DNA from 4 places in the Streptomyces sp. NPDC030840 genome. Region 3 is predicted to be linked to each of the others. Evidence: riboswitches for the same ligand, from Rfam matches in the RefSeq annotation. Region 3 holds a riboswitch; each other region holds the start of a gene.

Region 1 (4,324 bases), on a different contig from region 3:
CGAACCGGCACAGCAGCGCGGTCGTGAGGGACCGCTGCGGACAGCCCTGACCGGCGCGGCGGGTGCCGACCGCGACGACGGCGTCCCGTGCCGCCCGCGCCTGCGCGGCGCCGCCGGAGCGGCCCGGCCCCGACCAGGCACAGGACGTACGGATCCGGCGCGGCGGGCGGCCGGGCGAGAGCGACGGCGCACCGCGCGGCGAGGCGGCGCCGCCGGGTCGGCGGTCCGGCGCCCTCCAGGGCGAACGGGGTGCTCATACGGTGGCCGGCCTGGCGTCGCGCAGGGCGACCCACCGCCACCACGACGCCGACCGCACCACCTCCGGCCACGCCAGGTTTGAGTTTCGCCCCGACAGCGGAGATGACAACGTACGTCCTGTACATTTTTTACAGAGACCGCTGTGCTGGACCACGGCTCTGCCGCGAGGAGGGGTACACCATGACCCGACCGTCCGCCCGCTACGTCCTGCCGGAGTTCACCGAACGCACGACTGAGGGCCACAGGACGATGGACCCGTACTCGAAGCTGCTGGAGGGGCGCATCGTGTTCCTCGGGACGGCGATCGACGACACCTCGGCGAACGACGTGATGGCGCAGTTCATGCACCTCGAGTACGCGTCGCCGGACCGGGACATCGCGCTCTACATCAACTCTCCGGGTGGCTCGTTCAGCGCGATGACGGCCGTCTACGACATGATCCAGTTCGTCACCTGCGACGTGGAGACCGTCTGTCTCGGGCAGGCGGCGTCGGTCGCCGCGGTGCTGCTGGCCGCCGGCACCCCGGGCAAGCGGTCGGCACTGCCGGGGGCCCGTGTGCTGCTCCAGCAACCCGCGCTGCACGAGCCGGTCGAGGGGCAGGCGTCCGACCTGGCCATTCAGGCCGCCGAGTTGATGCGCAACCGCCGGACGCTGGAGGAGATGCTCGCCCGGCACACCGGCCGGAGCGCCGAGCGGGTGCGCGACGACATGGAGCGGGACAAGATCCTGGACGCCCGGGCAGCCGTGGAGTACGGCCTGGTGGACCGGATCGTGCCCAGCCGGAAGCCGTCGAGCACCCTGCCCGGCGCGAGGTGAACCGCCGATGCTCCCACCCGACCTGCCGCCACTGCCCGCGCTGACCCGCGCCGAGGCCGAGCTGATCGACCGCTACCTCGACGTGGTCGACCTGCTCGGCCGGATCAACCCGGCCCGCCCCGGCGACACCTACCGCGGGCTGCGCGCCGCCCAGGCCCTGGTCCCCAAGGCGACGGCCCTGCGCGACGCACTCGAACTGATGCACACCCGAGGTGAGAACGAGATGCACGCGACGACCCTCGCGCGGGCCCTGCGGGTCCTCGACGGGGAACGCCGGGCGGCACGCGTCGCCCTGCCTCCCGGCCCCGGCAGCTGACGTGACGGCACGAGCCCGGGCCGCACGACGAACTGACGAGACGTCCGGCCCGGTTCTCGAACGGACCAGAGGACGTACCTGCGAACGGGGCAGATTTCGATCCCTCCTCAGGCCCAGGAAAGTTGCGCAACACGCGTACCACAACAGCGGAATCAACCGTTTCTCCGCTGGTCCGGCGCTCGTCGGCCTCCTTGACTCCCGGGTGCGCGGATGCCTGTCCACCCGAACGGGCGAGTGGTGAGTAACCCCACAAACTGCCGATTCCGTTCGCGGTTTCCAACATTCGTGCGTCAAGATCCGTACCTGACGACAAGCCCCCGCCACCGCGGCGGGGCGATCCGGGCGGACGCCGAGTCCTGCCGCCGCCCGGGTGACCGGTCGACAGGAGTGGATCGGCAGGAGTGGAGGACCCAAGCACGACGGGCCGCCGGAGCGTCAGTTCCGAGCAGTCCTTGGGGTGAAGCCGCGGCAACGCGGCCGGGCAACTTCGCCAGCCCGAATCCGACAGGTCATCCTTCACAGGCGGCTGACGAAGGGTTGCGCATGACTGCGCTCAATCGTGTCCCGTCGCTCATGGCCCGGGCCGGTACGGCCTCGGCTCTCACCATCGCCGCGGTGGGCGGCACCATCGTGGCCCCCGGCATCGCGTCGGACGCCGAGGCGGCCACACCGGCGGCCAAGGCGCTGCAGGTCGCGGCTTCGAAGAAGGGCTCCCCCTACAAGTGGGGCGCCGCGGGCCCCAAGAGGTTCGACTGCTCCGGGCTGACGCTGTACTCGTTCAAGAAGGCGGGCAAGAAGCTCCCCCGTACGGCGCAGGCGCAGTACAACAAGACGAAGCACATCTCCGCCAAGAGCCGCAAGGCCGGAGACCTCGTCTTCTTCCACTCGGGCTCGAACGTCTACCACGTCGGTATCTACGCCGGTAAGGGCAAGATCTGGCACTCGCCGAAGAGCGGGGAGGTCGTGAAGAAGGAGAAGATCTGGACGAAGAGCGTCTGGTACGGCCGGGTCCGCTGATCCGGCCGAGGGGCGACGGCGGTGAGGGCAGCCGTCGCCCCTCGGGGCCCGCCCGCGACGCGCCGGACCGAGACGTGCCCGCCCGCGACGCGCAGGGCTGTGATGTGCCTGGCCGGCGGCTCGCGGTGCGTGACACGGCCCGGGATGGTTACTCGTTCATCCATGTCCGACCACCAGAGTGCGCACTGGGGACGCAACGAGACACCCCTGGAGAGAGCCGACCGCAACTTCGTCGAGCTCCTGCAGGAGCTGCGCGTCACCCAGACCGGTGTCCAGATCCTCTTCGCCTTCCTGCTGACCCTGGCGTTCACCCCGCGCTTCCCGTCGCTCGACACGGTGCAGCGCGTCACCTACGTCACCACACTGCTGCTGGCGGTCCTCGCGGCCGCGCTCTTCACGGCCCCGGCCGCGCTGCACCGCTCGCTCTTCCAGCAGAACGCCAAGCCGCTCATCGTCCAGGTCTCCTCCCGGCTGGCCAGCGTCGGCCTGATGGTGCTCACGCTGGCGTTCACGGGGTCGGTGCTGCTCGTCGTGGACGTGACCCTGAACCGGGGTGCCGGTGCCGCCGCGGGAGCCGGCGCCTTCGGCGTCTGTGTCGCGCTGTGGTGGGTGCTGCCCCGCTTCGTCCGGCGGTCAGGCCTCGGCCGGGGTCCCGACGTCACCCCCACCCGCTCTCCGGAAGCGGCGCCGCCCGGACGCCGGTGAGCGGCCGAGAAGGGCGAGGCGGCCGCTGCGCGACCTCAGGGTTCCTTCTGCCCGGCGGCGGTGACCGGCTGGGCGGGGATCGTCCACGGCAGTTCGATGGCCACTGTCTTGCCGCCCTCCCGGGTGGGTCTGACGCTGAGTCTGCCGCCGCACTCGGCGGTCAGCCAGCGGATGATGACCAGGCCTCGGCCGTTGTCCTGCTGGACGGCCGCGGGCAGGCGCTTCGGAAAGCGCGGGTGGCTGTCGGTGACGCCGATCCGCAGCTGCTCGTCACGGTCGAGCGCGATGTCCACGGTGAACGTGGGTGACAGCCCGAACGTGTGCTGGACGGCGTTGGTGGCGAGTTCGGACACGATCAGCCGGACGGTGTCCGCGACTTCGGTGTCGCTCGGCAGGCCCCATTCGGCCAGCACGGTGGCGACGTATGTGCGAGCCGCGGAGACCGAGGCTGGATCGCTCGGCAGAGTGACGGATGCTTCCTGGTGGTCTGCCATGGCGACGTCGTCCCTTTCCCACGGGACCGGAGTCCGACACGGAGCGGATGGATTCGAGTACGGTCCCGGACTGGTGCTTCGCGCCAGATTGCCATCACCAGGGCCGTCGCGGTGCCGATCCACCGAGATATGCATATATCTGTCGCTCGAAGCGGTGAACTCTCCGACGACCGACCGTATTTGGGCGGGCCTTTCGGTGCATCCTCTACCGTCGCCCCCGGCACCGCGGCCGGGCGGAAGGAGACGACCCATGCAGTACGGTCCGGCGGTGCGCCGGCGCAAGCTGGGAGCCGAATTGCGTGATCTGCGCACCCGCGTCGGCCTCACCAGCGTCGAGGCCGCGCGCCTCGTCGGCTGGCACCAGTCGAAGGTGAGCCGCATCGAGACCGGCTCCAGTGGAGTGAAACCGGCCGACGTACGCCGGCTGCTCGACGCGTACGACGTACGGGATCCGGAGCTACGGGAGCTGCTGCTGGTCCTGGCGGGCAGCGAGGACGGCGGTGGCGTACGGCAGAACTGGTGGCACGCCTACCGCGGGGTACTGCCTCCCGCCTACCGGGACTTCATCAGCCTGGAATCCCAGGCCAGCGGCATGCGCACGCTGGAGACCTCGGTGGTGCCGGGGCTGCTCCAGACCCCGGAGTACGCCCGGGCGGTGACCCGTGCCGCGGTGGAGGGCCTGCCCGAGGACAAGCTGGACACGCTGGTGGAGGTGCGC
Region 2 (4,324 bases), on a different contig from region 3:
ACGACAACGTGCCCTACGGCACCGCCTTCGAGAAGCTGACCGCCCTCGCCTACCCGGACGGCCACCCCTACCACCACACCCCGATCGGGTCGATGGCCGACCTGGACGCGGCGACGCTGGAGGACGCGCGCGCGTTCTTCCGCACCTACTACGCGCCCAACAACGCGGTGCTCTCCGTGGTCGGTGACATCGACCCGGAGCAGACGCTCGCCTGGGTCGAGAAGTACTTCGGGTCCATCCCCGGGCATGACGGGAAGCCCGCCCCGCGTGACGGCTCCCTGCCGGACATCATCGGCGAGCAGCTGCGCGAGGTCGTGGAGGAGGAGGTCCCCGCGCGCGCGTTGATGGCCGCCTACCGGCTCCCGGAGGACGGCACGCGCGCGTGCGACGCGGCCGACCTCGCGCTCACCGTCCTCGGCGGCGGCGAGTCGTCCCGCCTCTACAACCGCCTCGTGCGACGCGACCGTACGGCGGTCGCCGCGGGCTTCGGCCTGCTGCGGCTGGCCGGGGCGCCCTCCCTCGGCTGGCTCGACGTGAAGACCTCCGGCGACGTCGAGGTCCCGGTCATCGAGGCCGCCGTCGACGAGGAACTCGCCCGGTTCGCCGCCGAGGGTCCCACGGCCGAGGAAATGGAGCGCGCCCAGGCCCAGTTGGAGCGCGAGTGGCTGGACCGGCTCGGCACGGTCGCGGGCCGCGCCGACGAACTGTGCCGGTACGCCGTCCTGTTCGGTGACCCGCAGCTCGCCCTGACCGCCGTCCAGCGCGTGCTCGACGTGACCGCGGAGGAGGTCCAGGCGGTCGCCCAGGCCCGGCTGCGGCCCGACAACCGCGCGGTGCTCGTGTACGAGCCGATCACCGTTGAGAGCGGGGACGCCGAGACCGCCGCAGAGACCGCCGAAGCCGCGGTGACCGACGAGAACGAGGAGTCGGCCAAGTGACCGAGCTCGCGACCATGGACTTCCACCCGCAGCCCCGGTCCGGCGAGGCCAGGCCCTGGGCGTTCCCGGCCCCCGAGCGCGGCACGCTCGACAACGGACTGACCGTGCTGCGCTGCCACCGCCCCGGCCAGCAGGTCGTCGCCGTCGAGGTGCTCCTCGACGCGCCCCTGGAGGCCGAGCCCGCGGGCCTCGACGGTGTCGCCACGATCATGGCCCGTGCCTTCTCCGAGGGCACCGACAAGCACTCCGCCGAGGAGTTCGCCGCCGAGCTGGAGCGCTGCGGCGCCACCCTCGACTCGCACGCCGACCACCCCGGCGTACGGCTCAGCCTCGAAGTCCCCGCCTCGCGGCTCCCCAAGGCGCTCGGCCTGCTCGCCGACGCCCTGAGGGCCCCGGCGTTCGACGACAGCGAGGTCGAGCGGCTGGTCCGCAACCGGCTCGACGAGATCCCGCACGAGACCGCCAACCCGGCCCGCCGTGCCGCGAAGGAGCTCTCCAAGGAGCTGTTCCCGGCGGCCTCGCGCATGTCACGCCCGCGCCAGGGCACCGAGGAGACGGTCGAGGGCATCGACTCGGCGGCCGTGCGCGCCTTCTACGAGAAGCACGTCCGCCCCGCCACGGCCACCGCGGTCGTCGTCGGCGACCTCACCGGCGTCGACCTGGACGCGCTGCTCGGTGACACCCTGGGCGCCTGGACCGGCTCGTCCGCCGAGCCGCGCCCCGTGCCCGCGGTGACCGCGGACGACACCGGCCGCGTCGTCATCGTGGACCGTCCCGGCGCGGTCCAGACGCAGTTGCTCATCGGCCGCGTCGGCGCCGACCGGCACGACCGCGTGTGGCCGGCCCAGGTGCTCGGCACGTACTGCCTGGGCGGCACCCTCACCTCCCGCCTGGACCGCGTCCTGCGCGAGGAGAAGGGCTACACCTACGGTGTGCGGGCGTTCGGCCAGGTGCTGCGCTCCGCACCGGACGGCTCGGGCGCCGCGATGCTCGCCATCAGCGGCTCCGTCGACACGCCGAACACGGGACCGGCTCTGGGCGACCTGTGGACCGTGCTGCGCACGCTCGCCGCCGAGGGCCTCACCGACGACGAGCGCGACGTCGCCGTGCAGAACCTCGTCGGGGTCGCGCCCCTCAAGTACGAGACGGCCGCCGCCGTCGCGAGCACCCTCGCCGACCAGGTCGAGCAGCACCTGCCGGACGACTACCAGGCGACGCTGTACCGGCAGCTCGCCGCGACTGGCACCGTGGAAGCCACCGCGGCCGTGGTGAACGCCTTCCCGGTGGACCGTCTGGTGACCGTCCTCGTCGGTGACGCGGCGCAGATCGAGGAGCCCGTCAGGGCCCTCGGAATCGGCGAAGTCTCCGTCGTACGCGCCGAGTAGAGCGCCCGCACGGACCGGCCACGAGCCGGCTCGCGGACCGGCCGCGGACCGACCAGGAGCCGGCTCGCGGACCGGCCACTGGCCGAGTGGAGCCCGCCCGCATCCGGGGGCCCGGTGACTCAGGAGTCACGTGGGTCCCCGGATGTCCGTATTGCGGGGGAGGTTGCGTGTCTGCCCTGTGGCATGCGCTACAAATCCCGTGATCCGTTTGTTATTTCAAAGACGGCCCACTTAGCGTCGGTCCGGCTGTTCGTCAGCAGTACGCCGCACCCGCGGCACCGGACAGCCATCGCCGAGTCCCCGTACGGCGCGAGCCAGGGGAGCCGGGGACCCAACCGCAGTCCCTGGGGTGAATCGGACGCCCTGCACCTGGTGAAGGGGGCCCGTAGGAGACCTTCCTTGCTCCGAACCCGTCAGCTAACCCGGTAGGCGAGAGGGAAGGAAAGGACCAGCCACTTCATGGCGTACACCTGCGCCACCGGGAAGCACCGTCGTCCCAGCCGGATGAAGCGCGTGACCACCAAGGCCGTCGGCGCCGCCGCGCTCACCACCACCGGCGTCATCGGCGCCCTGTCAGCCCCCGCGTTCGCCGCGGACACCAACTCCGTCGAACAGACCGGCTTCACCCAGGCCGTCGCGATCGGCGACACCGTGGCCGAGCAGATCGACGCCCAGGCCGCCGCCCAGCAGCAGGCCGCGGAGGAGGCCGCCGCGCAGAAGAGGGCCGAGGCGCTCGCGAAGCAGCGCGCGGAGGAAGCGGCGAAGAAGGAGCGCGAGGCCAAGGAGCGCGCCGCCCGCGAGGCCGAGCGCAAGCGCCTCAACACCTACGTCGCCCCGGTCAGCGGCTCGTACATCTCGACCGGCTACAAGTCCGGCGGTGCGGTCTGGTCCTCCGGCAGCCACACCGGCATCGACTTCCACGCCTCCTCCGGTACCGCCGTCCACGCGGTCGGCTCCGGCACCGTCGTCGAGGCGGGCTGGGGCGGTGCCTACGGGAACAACATCGTCATCAAGATGAACGACGGAACGTACACGCAGTACGGCCACCTGTCGTCCATCGGCGTCTCCGTCGGCCAGACGGTCACCCCCGGCCAGCAGATCGGCCTCTCAGGGGCCACCGGCAACGTCACGGGCCCGCACCTGCACTTCGAGGCCCGCACGACGCCCGAGTACGGCTCGGACATCGACCCCGTCGCGTATCTGCGCTCGCACGGCGTGAACGTCTGACCCACGGCGACGGCACGCAAGCCCCAGGAGGCCCCGGCTCGCCGAGCCGGGGCTTTCGTCGTTCTGACATACCTCAGGCGTGCATACCGCCGGCGTGCATACCTCTGCCGTACGCGCCTCTGCCGTACGCGCCTCTGTCGTTGTGACGAACGTCCTGTCCGTGTTGTCCAAAAAATATCCCTGGATTCCGGCCCGGCATCGGAAATTCCGGCGGACTGCAATAGAGTCGCTTGAACACACGTCAATCAACGGCGTTTCACGGGGATTAAGGCGGAGGTCGGGTCATGCGTATTCCGGCACACTCGGTATGCACGGCGATCCGTGATGACATCGTCGCGGGTGTCTACGAGCGCGGCGGCCGGCTCACCGAGGAACTCCTTGCCCGCCGGTACGGCGTCAGCCGCGTCCCCGTCCGTGAGGCGCTGCGCACCCTGGAGGCCGAGGGCTTCGTGGTCACCCGCCGGCACGCGGGCGCGTGCGTCGCGGAGCCCACCGAACAGGAGGCCGCCGACCTGCTGGAGATGCGCATGCTGCTGGAGCCGCTGGGCGCCGCGCGCGCCGCCCAGCGCCGTACCGAGGCCCATCTGAAGGTGCTGCGCGGCCTGGTCAGGCTGGGCCAGGAGCGGGCCAGGCGGGGCAGCACCGACGACCTGCGCTCGCTCGGTGGCTGGTTCCACGAGACGCTCGCCCAGGCCTCCGGCAGCCCCGCGCTGACCTCGACGCTGGCCCAGCTGCGCCACAAGATCGCCTGGATGTACGCGGTGGAGGCGCCCG
Region 3 (4,324 bases):
CGACCCCGCACTGACACCCGCACCTGGACCGGAGGCCCCGCATGACCGACCAGCCCACCGCCACCACCCGCTCCCGCGTCCGGGTCCCGCTGCGCTTCCACGACGGCTACGGCGTCGACGCCGACCTGGTCACCTTCCACGGCCTGACCGACGGTCAGGAGCACGTGGCCGTCGTCCTCGGCGAGCCCGCGCCCGGCACCACGCCGCTGGTCCGTCTGCACTCCGAGTGCCTGACCGGCGACGTCTTCGGCTCGGCCCGCTGCGACTGCGGCCCGCAGCTGCGCGAGGCGGTGGAGCAGATCGCCGACCGCGGTGGCGTCCTCCTCTACCTCCGCCAGGAGGGGCGGGGCATCGGCCTCTACAACAAGCTCGACGCGTACGCCCTGCAGGACCAGGGCCTCGACACCTACGCCGCCAACGCCGCCCTCGGCCTCCCCGAGGACGCCCGCGACTACACCGCCGCCGCGCAGATGCTCGGGGCCCTCGGCATCGACAGCCTGGACCTGCTCTCCAACAACCCCGACAAGGCGCAGCAACTGCGCGACCTCGGGGTCAAGGTCCGCACCCGCGTCCCCACGGGCGTCTTCACCACCGCCCACAACGTCCGTTACCTGCGGGCGAAGGTCCTCCAGACCCAGCACACGCTGCCGCTGGCGGACCTGGCGGAACTCTCCGTGGGCTGACCGCCCGGCTCCGCGGCCCGGGGCTCACCGCCCGACCCGCCCGGTGCCCGCCCGCTCGCCTGCCTCCCGGCCCTCGGGAAGTATGGACGGGTGGGGCAGCGAGGAGACCGCGGGCAGGGACACGGTGGGCCGGCGGGGCCGATGCCGCCCCGCGGGGAGGCCACCCGGATCTCGTACGCGCGGGCCTTCGTCCGCGCGCTGCCAGCGCTGCTCGTCGTCGCCGGGGTGCTCTTCGACTACTTCACGCCCCGGGCCTACACCGCGGTGCCCTTCTTCACCGCCGCTCCGCTCGTCGCCGCGCCCCTCGCCTCGCTGGGCGGCACGGTCGCCACGGGGGTCGCCGCGTTCCTGGCGGTGCTCCTGGTCCACGTCCGGTTGTACGGCCTGGACGTCGACGCCGTCACCGAGATCGCCACCGTGGCCACGGTCGCCGTCCTGGCCGTCGTCATCAACCGGCTCGTCCGGCGCACGGGCGCCCGGCTCGCCTCAGCGCGCGAGATCGCCGAGGCGGCGCAGCGGGCCGTACTGCCGGAGCCCGCGGAGCGGATCGGGGGCTTCGACATCGCCGCCCAGTACGAGGCGGCCCGGGCCGACGCCTTCATCGGGGGCGACCTGTACGCCGTGCAGGACTCGCCGCACGGCATACGGCTCGTGGTCGGGGACGTGCGCGGCAAGGGCCTGGAGGCGGTGGGTGCCGTGGCCGTCGTCATCGGGGCCTTCCGGGAGGCCGCCGAGCAGGAGACGACCCTGGAGGCGGTGGCACAGCGGCTGGAGCGGGCGCTCGCCCGGGAGACGGCACGGCGGCAGGGGATCGAGTCGGAGGAACGGTTCGCCACAGCCGTCCTCGCGGAGCTCCCGCACGGTGACGGCGTCGTACGGATCGTCAACCGCGGCCACCCCCCGCCGCTGCTCCTGCACGCGGACGGCTCCCTGCGGGTGCTCGACGCCGGGCAGCCCGCGCTGCCGCTCGGCATGGGCGAGCTGGACAGCCGGCCGGACCGCGCCGAGGAGGCCGCCTTCCCCGGCGGGGCCGTGCTGCTGCTCTACACGGACGGGCTGTCCGAGGCCCGCGACGAGCGCGGTGCCTTCTACGACCCGGCCGAGCGGCTGTCCGGGCGGACCTTCTCCGGCCCGCGCGCCATGCTGGGCGTGCTCGCGGACGAGGTGCGGCGGCACACCGGCGGAGGCACCACGGACGACATGGCGCTCCTCGCGGTCCGGCGTCCGTGAGCGGTGATCGTTCACGACTTCCTCATAACCGTCGTCACCGAGTGTGTCCGAACAACGTCTCTCCGCATAACAACTGACGCACCGTCAGAACAATTGTGACTCCTGAGACAGGGGTAACTCGCCCGATTTACGACCCCCTTGACCCGAAAGTCCAGCGCACAAGCCTGAGTGATTACCCGGAACCGCTTGGAATACGGCCCGTGCGTCTATTAACGTTCGATAACGCAGCGCGGTCGTCCCAGCCGTCACAAGAGGCGGCTCCGTGCGCACGCGCCGAATCCCGCAAGGGAACCGGGGAACCACCACCCTGGGGTGAATCGCGCGGAAGCCGCCGTGGAAGCACGGCTGGTTTACGCGCGTAGGAGACCTTCCTGCTCCGAACCCGTCAGCTAACCCGGTAGGCGAGAAGGAAGGAAAGGAGTACGCCCACGTGGCGTCCAACCGGTCTGCGACCGAAACCCCGACCGTGCCGGGCCAACACGGCGACAGCGACACCTTCGGGTACGGCGGCTACAACAGCCAGGAAGAGGGCCCCTGGCAGGAGTGGAATCCCACTGCGGAATCCATTCGCCCCGTTCGCGGCCGGCACCGGGTCGCCAAGAAGAGCGGCCTCGCTCGCGGCGGTCTCGCCCGCAGCTCCACCGTCCTGGGCGTCGGCGTCATAGCCGCCGTCGGCGCGGGCGGCATGGCCACCGCGCAGACCGGCAAGCCGCCGGTGTCCATCTCGATGCCCGACATGCCGAACGTCGGCTCGGTCTTCGACTCCGAGGACGAGCCCGAGGGCTCCGCCACCCCCCTCAGCAACGCGGGCCTGACCGCCGCCGACACCGAGGAGGGCGCCGACGACGCCGGAGAGGCGCTGCGCGCCCGCATCATGCAGCAGGCCGAGTCGCAGCGGGAGGCGTTCGACAGGGCCGCCGCCGAGGCCGCCGAGGAGGCCGAGGCGAAGAAGGCCGCCGCAGTCGCCGCCAAGGAGCGCGAGGAGGCCGAGGCCAAGGCCGCCGCCGAGAAGAAGGCGGCGGAGGAGGAGGCCAGGAAGAAGGCCGAGGCCGAGCGCCTCGCCGAGCTCGCCAAGCAGTTCACGCTGCCGACGTCCTCGTACACCATCACCTCCACCTTCGGTCAGTCCGGCGCGTACTGGTCCTCCGGCCAGCACACCGGCCTCGACTTCGCCGCCCCCACGGGCACGCTGATCAAGGCGGTGGGCAGCGGCACGATCACCGAAGCCGGGTGGGACGGGTCCTACGGCTACAAGACGGTGCTCACGCTCAACGACGGCACCGAGGTCTGGTTCGCCCACCAGTCCTCCATCAGCGTCAGCGTCGGCCAGAAGGTCGCGACCGGCGACGTCATCGGCCGTGTCGGCGCCACCGGCAACGTCACGGGTGCCCACCTCCACATGGAGGTACACCCCGGCGGCAGCAGCTCCGGCATCGACCCGATGGCGTGGCTGCAGAGCAAGGGGCTGAACCCCTGAGGTTCCTCCCGGGGCCCTTCCGCGGTCCCCGGGGTCCCCTGAGGCCCCCGGGGTCTCCTGAGGCCCCCTGAGAGCTCTCCTCCTGAGATCTTCCGGGAGCAGGTGAGGTGATCTTCTCCCGGATTTACGAACCCTTGGCCGGACGCGTGGAATTGGCGCGTCCGGCAAGGGCGTTGATGGAGAGCATGACTTCTCTTCGCAAGCTCGGCTCCTCCGGCCTCGAGGTCTTCCCGCTGTCCCTCGGCGGCAACGTCTTCGGCTGGACCGCCGACGAGGCCCAGTCCTTCGCCGTGCTCGACGCCTACACGGCCGCGGGCGGCAACTTCATCGACACCGCCGACTCCTACTCGGCCTGGGCCGAGGGCAACCAGGGCGGCGAGTCCGAGACCATCATCGGCAAGTGGGTCAAGGCACGCGGCAACCGCTCCGACGTCGTGATCGCCACCAAGGTCAGCCAGCACCCCGACTACCAGGGCCTCACGGCCGCCAACATCAAGGCCGCCGCCGACGCCTCCCTGCGCCGCCTGGACACCGACTACATCGACCTCTACTACACCCACTTCGACAAGCCCGAGGTCCCGGTCGAGGAGATCATCACCGCGCTGGACGAACTGGTGAAGGCGGGCAAGGTCCGCGCGATCGCCGCCTCCAACATCTCCCCCGAGCGCCTCCAGGCATCCCTCGACTTCTCCGACCGCGAGGGCTTCGCCCGGTACGTGGCGCTCCAGCCGCACTACAACCTGGTCTCCCGCTCCAGCTACGAGGGCGCCCTGCAGAACGTCGCCTCCCGCGAGGGCCTGGCCGCCGTCCCGTACTTCTCGCTCGCCATGGGCTTCCTCACCGGCAAGTACCGTCCCGGCACGACCGTGGACAGCCCCCGCGCCCAGGGCGCCGGGGCCTACCTGGAGAAGGAGCAGGGCGTACGGGTCCTCGC
Region 4 (4,324 bases), on a different contig from region 3:
CTCGTCCCGCAGGTCCTCCAGCCGCTCCCTCGCCTCGCCGGCCCTCTCCCGCGCGCCGTTGTACTGCTCGGTGGCGGCCTCCGCCTCCTCGTACAACTTGTTCACCTTCGCCTGGACCTGCGCCGGTGTGAGCTGTGGTTCGGCGTGCCCGGTGCCGTCGAAGCCGGCCGCGCTCGCCGCGCCCGCCAGGGCGATGGTGAAGGCGGTACGAGCCGTGTTGCCGCCGAGGGGGCGCTGTCTGGGCCTGCGGTGCGCTGGCAAGTGGGCGTCACGTCCTTTCGTGCGACGTACGACCGAGACGGCCTGTCGGCCGGACCGCCGTGGGGATCGACGGTCGCGCATCCGGCGGCGGCCGCACAGGGGGAGCGAGCCGCCGCCGGACCTCTCGGCGGAGGTGCCCGACTGCCGCCCCTGGCTCGGGCGACGGTGGGGAGCCGGCCACCTGGGGGAGGACGCTAAGCCTGGATGTGTCCGCTTGGTAACGCCATGTACGGAATTGGTGCCAGTGGACCACCAGTGACCGTATGTGACCGTGATCTCCGTCCGGCGGCGCCGACTTCACGCGGAGCGATGACCGATGCGGCAGTTTCGCGCCAAAGGGACGTGAAGCGGTGCTAAGGGCGCATATATGCGACGGATCAGCGGGCCCGGTGACCGGCCGCGCGAGGGCCCCTGGTTAGGCTCCGGCTCCATGGACGTACTCATCCATCTCTTCGTCGCCCTGCACATCATCGGCATCGCCTCCCTCCTGGGCGGCTTCCTCACCCAGATGAAGGCGATGGGGCAGGGGACGGCCCGTTTCGTGCCCGCCATGCTGCACGGCGCGCTGACGATGCTCATCACCGGCGCCGTCCTGGTCGGCCTCAACCAGGCCGACGACCAGCCGGTCAACAACATCAAGATCGGTGTGAAGCTGGCTCTGCTGGTCGTGATCCTCGGGCTCGTCTACGTGAAGCGCGACGAGGAGCGGGTGGAGAAGGGGCTGTTCGCCCTCGTGGGCGCCCTGACCACGGCGAACATCTTCATCGCGGTGCTCTGGACCTGACCCGGACCGTATTCTGCCCCGGCCGTCCGCGAAAGCCGAGCCGGTGCGCGGCCCGCTCTGGGCCAGGAGGCCGGTGCGGCCCTGAAGGCCGGCGAGGAAGCCGGTGCCGGCCCTGACCGCCGGCGAGGAGCCGAGATCAGGGCCGGGCGGGACAGTGGGGGCGTTATGCCGGCCGCACCACGCTGTGGATCGCCGACTCGCCGTCGTAGAAGATCGACTCCTCGCGGACGTAGGCCCCCGGCTTGGGCGCGTGGATCATCATGCCGTTGCCGATGTACAGGCCGACGTGACTGATGTCGTCGTAGAAGAAGACGAGGTCACCGGGCCTGGCGTCGGCAAGCGAGACGGTCCTGCCCGCGTTGACCTGGTCATACGTGGTGCGCGGCAGGTCGACGCCGGCGGCCTTCCAGGCGGCCTGGGTGAGCCCGGAGCAGTCGTACGAGTCCGGCCCGGTCGCGCCCCAGACGTAGGGCTTGCCGATCTGCGCGCGAGCGAACGTAAGGGCCTTGGCGGCCTTCGTGGCGTACGTGGAGTCCTCGGCCGGGGCCTCGACCGTGGAGGTGCTGCCGGCGGTCTGCTCCTCGGCTGCCTGCTGCTGCGCCGCCTGCTGCTGCTCCGCCTCGGCCGCCTGCTGTCGCGCGAGCTCCGCCGCCCGGCGCTCGGCCTCCGCCCGCTTCTCCTGCTCGATGGCCGCGAGGCGGGCCTTCTCCTCGGCGGTCAGCTTGGCCAGCAGCTCACGGGCCTCGGTGAGCTTCGCCTGGACCTGTGCCTTGGCCGACTTCAGCCTGGCCTGGGAGTCGGTGAGCGACTGGAGGCTCTCGGTGGCCTCCTGGCGCTTCTGAGCCGTCTCCGTCTGCTGGGTGATGTAGTCGTCGACCACGTCCTTCTGACGTTCCGTCAAGCGGTTCATCAGCTGGGTCTGGTCGAAGTAGTCCTGCGGGTCGTCCGCCAGCAGCATCGCGGCCGTGTCCGGGGAGGCGGCGCCGGTCCGGTACTGGGCGGCGGCGAACGAACCCAGCCTCTCCCGGGCCTCGTTGAGCTTCTCCGTACGCTTGGCGACATCGTCCAGAAGCGTGTCGACACGCTTCTTCTGCTTGGTCGTCCTCTCCTCGGCGGCGTTGTACTTCTCGGTCGCCGACCCGGCCTGGCGGTAGAGGTCGCCGACCTTCTTCTCGACCTCTTCGAGGCTCGGTTTGTCGTCGGTCGAGGGCGCGGCGTTCGCCGTCTGGGAGAACAGGGCCATGGACGTCAGTGCCGCCGTCGCCAGGGCGGGTGTCCGTATGCCTGCGCGCGTCCGGGCAGGACGCGACTTGCGGTGCGGCGCCATGAAAGGCGGGCTCCTTCCGTAGTCCGCCTACCGAGTTAGCTGTCGGGTTCGGGCGCTTGCATCGGAAGGTGTGCCCTACGGCCCGTGCCGCGTACGGCAGGTGGGCCGATTCACCCCAAGGTCGGTTGGGTCCCCGGCTCCGGCTCCGCGAGGGTGCGCCGGACTCGGCGGAGGCCGCACGGCCCGGCGACGTTCGCCGGTTGGGTCGAGCGGCCCACAAGAACGCTAGCCAACTCGTGTGGCCGCTGTGAAGGTTGGTGCGCGATATGCCCGATACGTTTTCGTGACCTTGACGCGGGGCGTCGCTGATCGTGGCGAATCCGGGTTGGTATGAAGGGGTTCGCTCTTTGTGTGAGATCCGTCTGTCTTATTCCATGTACTGGCGAATAGGCAGTTTGGTGGATGGGGTGGCACGTGTACCCGGCGCACGCGGCGCGGTCACCGGTTGTGACGGCACGAGTCCGGACAGTGAGGATCGCCCTGGTGGTCGGCTCCGGACGATCGTCGGCCGGACGGGGGCCGGGCCGAGTTCGCGGGGCGGCCCCTCGGTGTCGGTGGGGCGGCCTAGACTCGGAGAGCGATGAGCAGCCTCTTTGACGACAGCTTCCTGGCGGACCTCAAGGCCCCGCGGGCCCATGAGGAAGAGCCCCCGCCACCGCCCGAGGACGAGCACGTGCCGGAGCCGATTCCGGACGACCTGTTCGGCGGCCGGTTCGACGTGCCGCCGGACAGGGACGCGTACTACCGCGACGGCGCCCCCCGCCCCGCGGTGGACCCGGCCGCGCTCCTGGAGGGGCTGAACGAGAACCAGCGCGCGGCGGTCGTCCACTCCGGCACCCCCCTGCTCATCGTGGCCGGCGCCGGCTCCGGCAAGACCCGCGTGCTCACCCACCGCATCGCCCACCTCCTCGGCGAGCGGCACGTCCACCCGGGCCAGATCCTCGCGATCACCTTCACCAACAAGGCCGCGGGCGAGATGAAGGAGCGCGTCGAGCAGCTCGTCGGCCCGCGGGCGAACGCGATGTGGGTGATGACGTTCCACAGCGCGTGCGTACGGATCCTGCGGCGGGAGAGCAAGAAGCTCGGCTTCACGTCGTCCTTCTCGATCTACGACGCCGCCGACAGCAAGCGGCTGATGGCGCTCGTCTGCCGTGACCTGGACCTCGATCCCAAGCGCTTCCCGCCCAAGTCGTTCAGCGCCAAGATCTCGAACCTGAAGAACGAGCTGATCGACGAGGAGGACTTCGCCGCCCAGGCCGCCGACGGCTTCGAGAAGACCCTCGCCCAGGCGTACGCGCTCTACCAGTCGCGGCTGCGCGAGGCCAACGCCCTCGACTTCGACGACCTGATCATGACGACGGTCAACCTGTTGCGCGCCTTCCCGGACGTCGCCGAGCACTACCGCCGCCGCTTCCGCCACGTCCTCGTCGACGAGTACCAGGACACCAACCACGCCCAGTACGCCCTCGTCCGGGAACTCGTCGGCACTTCCGAGCACCCCGTGGACGTACCGCCGGGCCCGGACGACCTCCAGCCCGCCGAGCTGTGCGTCGTGGGTGACGCCGACCAGTCGATCTACGCTTTCCGCGGGGCCACGATCCGCAACATCCTCCAGTTCGAGGAGGACTACCCGGACGCGACGACGATCCTGCTGGAGCAGAACTACCGCTCCACCCAGACGATCCTGAGCGCCGCCAACGCCGTCATCGAGCGCAACGAGTCCCGCCGCCCCAAGAACCTGTGGACCAACGCGGGCGCGGGCGCCCGCATCACCGGCTATGTGGCGGACACCGAGCACGACGAGGCGCAGTTCGTCGCCGACGAGATAGACCGGCTGACGGACGCGGGCGACGCGAAGGCCGGCGACGTCGCCGTCTTCTACCGTACGAACGCCCAGTCCCGTGTCTTCGAAGAGGTCTTCATCCGCGTCGGCCTGCCCTACAAGGTCGTCG

Evidence for each region. Region 3 has a riboswitch for cyclic di-AMP ahead of ACZ49J_RS07370 (M23 family metallopeptidase). Riboswitches for the same ligand answer to the same signal wherever they lie in the genome.
Region 1: it holds a riboswitch for cyclic di-AMP, as region 3 does, so the genes downstream of both, ACZ49J_RS13155 (C40 family peptidase) here and ACZ49J_RS07370 (M23 family metallopeptidase) in region 3, are expected to answer to the same signal.
Region 2: it holds a riboswitch for cyclic di-AMP, as region 3 does, so the genes downstream of both, ACZ49J_RS26680 (M23 family metallopeptidase) here and ACZ49J_RS07370 (M23 family metallopeptidase) in region 3, are expected to answer to the same signal.
Region 4: it holds a riboswitch for cyclic di-AMP, as region 3 does, so the genes downstream of both, ACZ49J_RS21575 (C40 family peptidase) here and ACZ49J_RS07370 (M23 family metallopeptidase) in region 3, are expected to answer to the same signal.

The regions. Positions count from the first base shown of each region.
Region 1 covers NZ_JBVIEE010000005.1:40,581-44,904, reverse strand. The annotation lists gene ACZ49J_RS13170 (lasso peptide biosynthesis B2 protein) at 1-154, opposite strand, end outside; gene ACZ49J_RS13165 (ATP-dependent Clp protease proteolytic subunit) at 439-1,074, shown strand; gene ACZ49J_RS13160 (hypothetical protein) at 1,082-1,390, shown strand; cyclic di-AMP (ydaO/yuaA leader) riboswitch at 1,728-1,930, shown strand; gene ACZ49J_RS13155 (C40 family peptidase) at 1,934-2,407, shown strand; gene ACZ49J_RS13150 (DUF6328 family protein) at 2,570-3,112, shown strand; gene ACZ49J_RS13145 (ATP-binding protein) at 3,148-3,606, opposite strand; gene ACZ49J_RS13140 (helix-turn-helix domain-containing protein) at 3,857-4,324, shown strand, end outside.
Region 2 covers NZ_JBVIEE010000013.1:106,837-111,160, reverse strand. The annotation lists gene ACZ49J_RS26690 (M16 family metallopeptidase) at 1-938, shown strand, start outside; gene ACZ49J_RS26685 (M16 family metallopeptidase) at 935-2,323, shown strand; cyclic di-AMP (ydaO/yuaA leader) riboswitch at 2,604-2,770, shown strand; gene ACZ49J_RS26680 (M23 family metallopeptidase) at 2,783-3,550, shown strand; gene ACZ49J_RS26675 (GntR family transcriptional regulator) at 3,835-4,324, shown strand, end outside.
Region 3 covers NZ_JBVIEE010000003.1:21,928-26,251, reverse strand. The annotation lists gene ACZ49J_RS07380 (GTP cyclohydrolase II) at 42-683, shown strand; gene ACZ49J_RS07375 (PP2C family protein-serine/threonine phosphatase) at 825-1,913, shown strand; cyclic di-AMP (ydaO/yuaA leader) riboswitch at 2,175-2,331, shown strand; gene ACZ49J_RS07370 (M23 family metallopeptidase) at 2,344-3,390, shown strand; gene ACZ49J_RS07365 (aldo/keto reductase) at 3,576-4,324, shown strand, end outside.
Region 4 covers NZ_JBVIEE010000009.1:242,670-246,993, forward strand. The annotation lists gene ACZ49J_RS21565 (C40 family peptidase) at 1-261, opposite strand, end outside; gene ACZ49J_RS21570 (hypothetical protein) at 692-1,045, shown strand; gene ACZ49J_RS21575 (C40 family peptidase) at 1,209-2,372, opposite strand; cyclic di-AMP (ydaO/yuaA leader) riboswitch at 2,382-2,552, opposite strand; gene pcrA (DNA helicase PcrA) at 2,953-4,324, shown strand, end outside.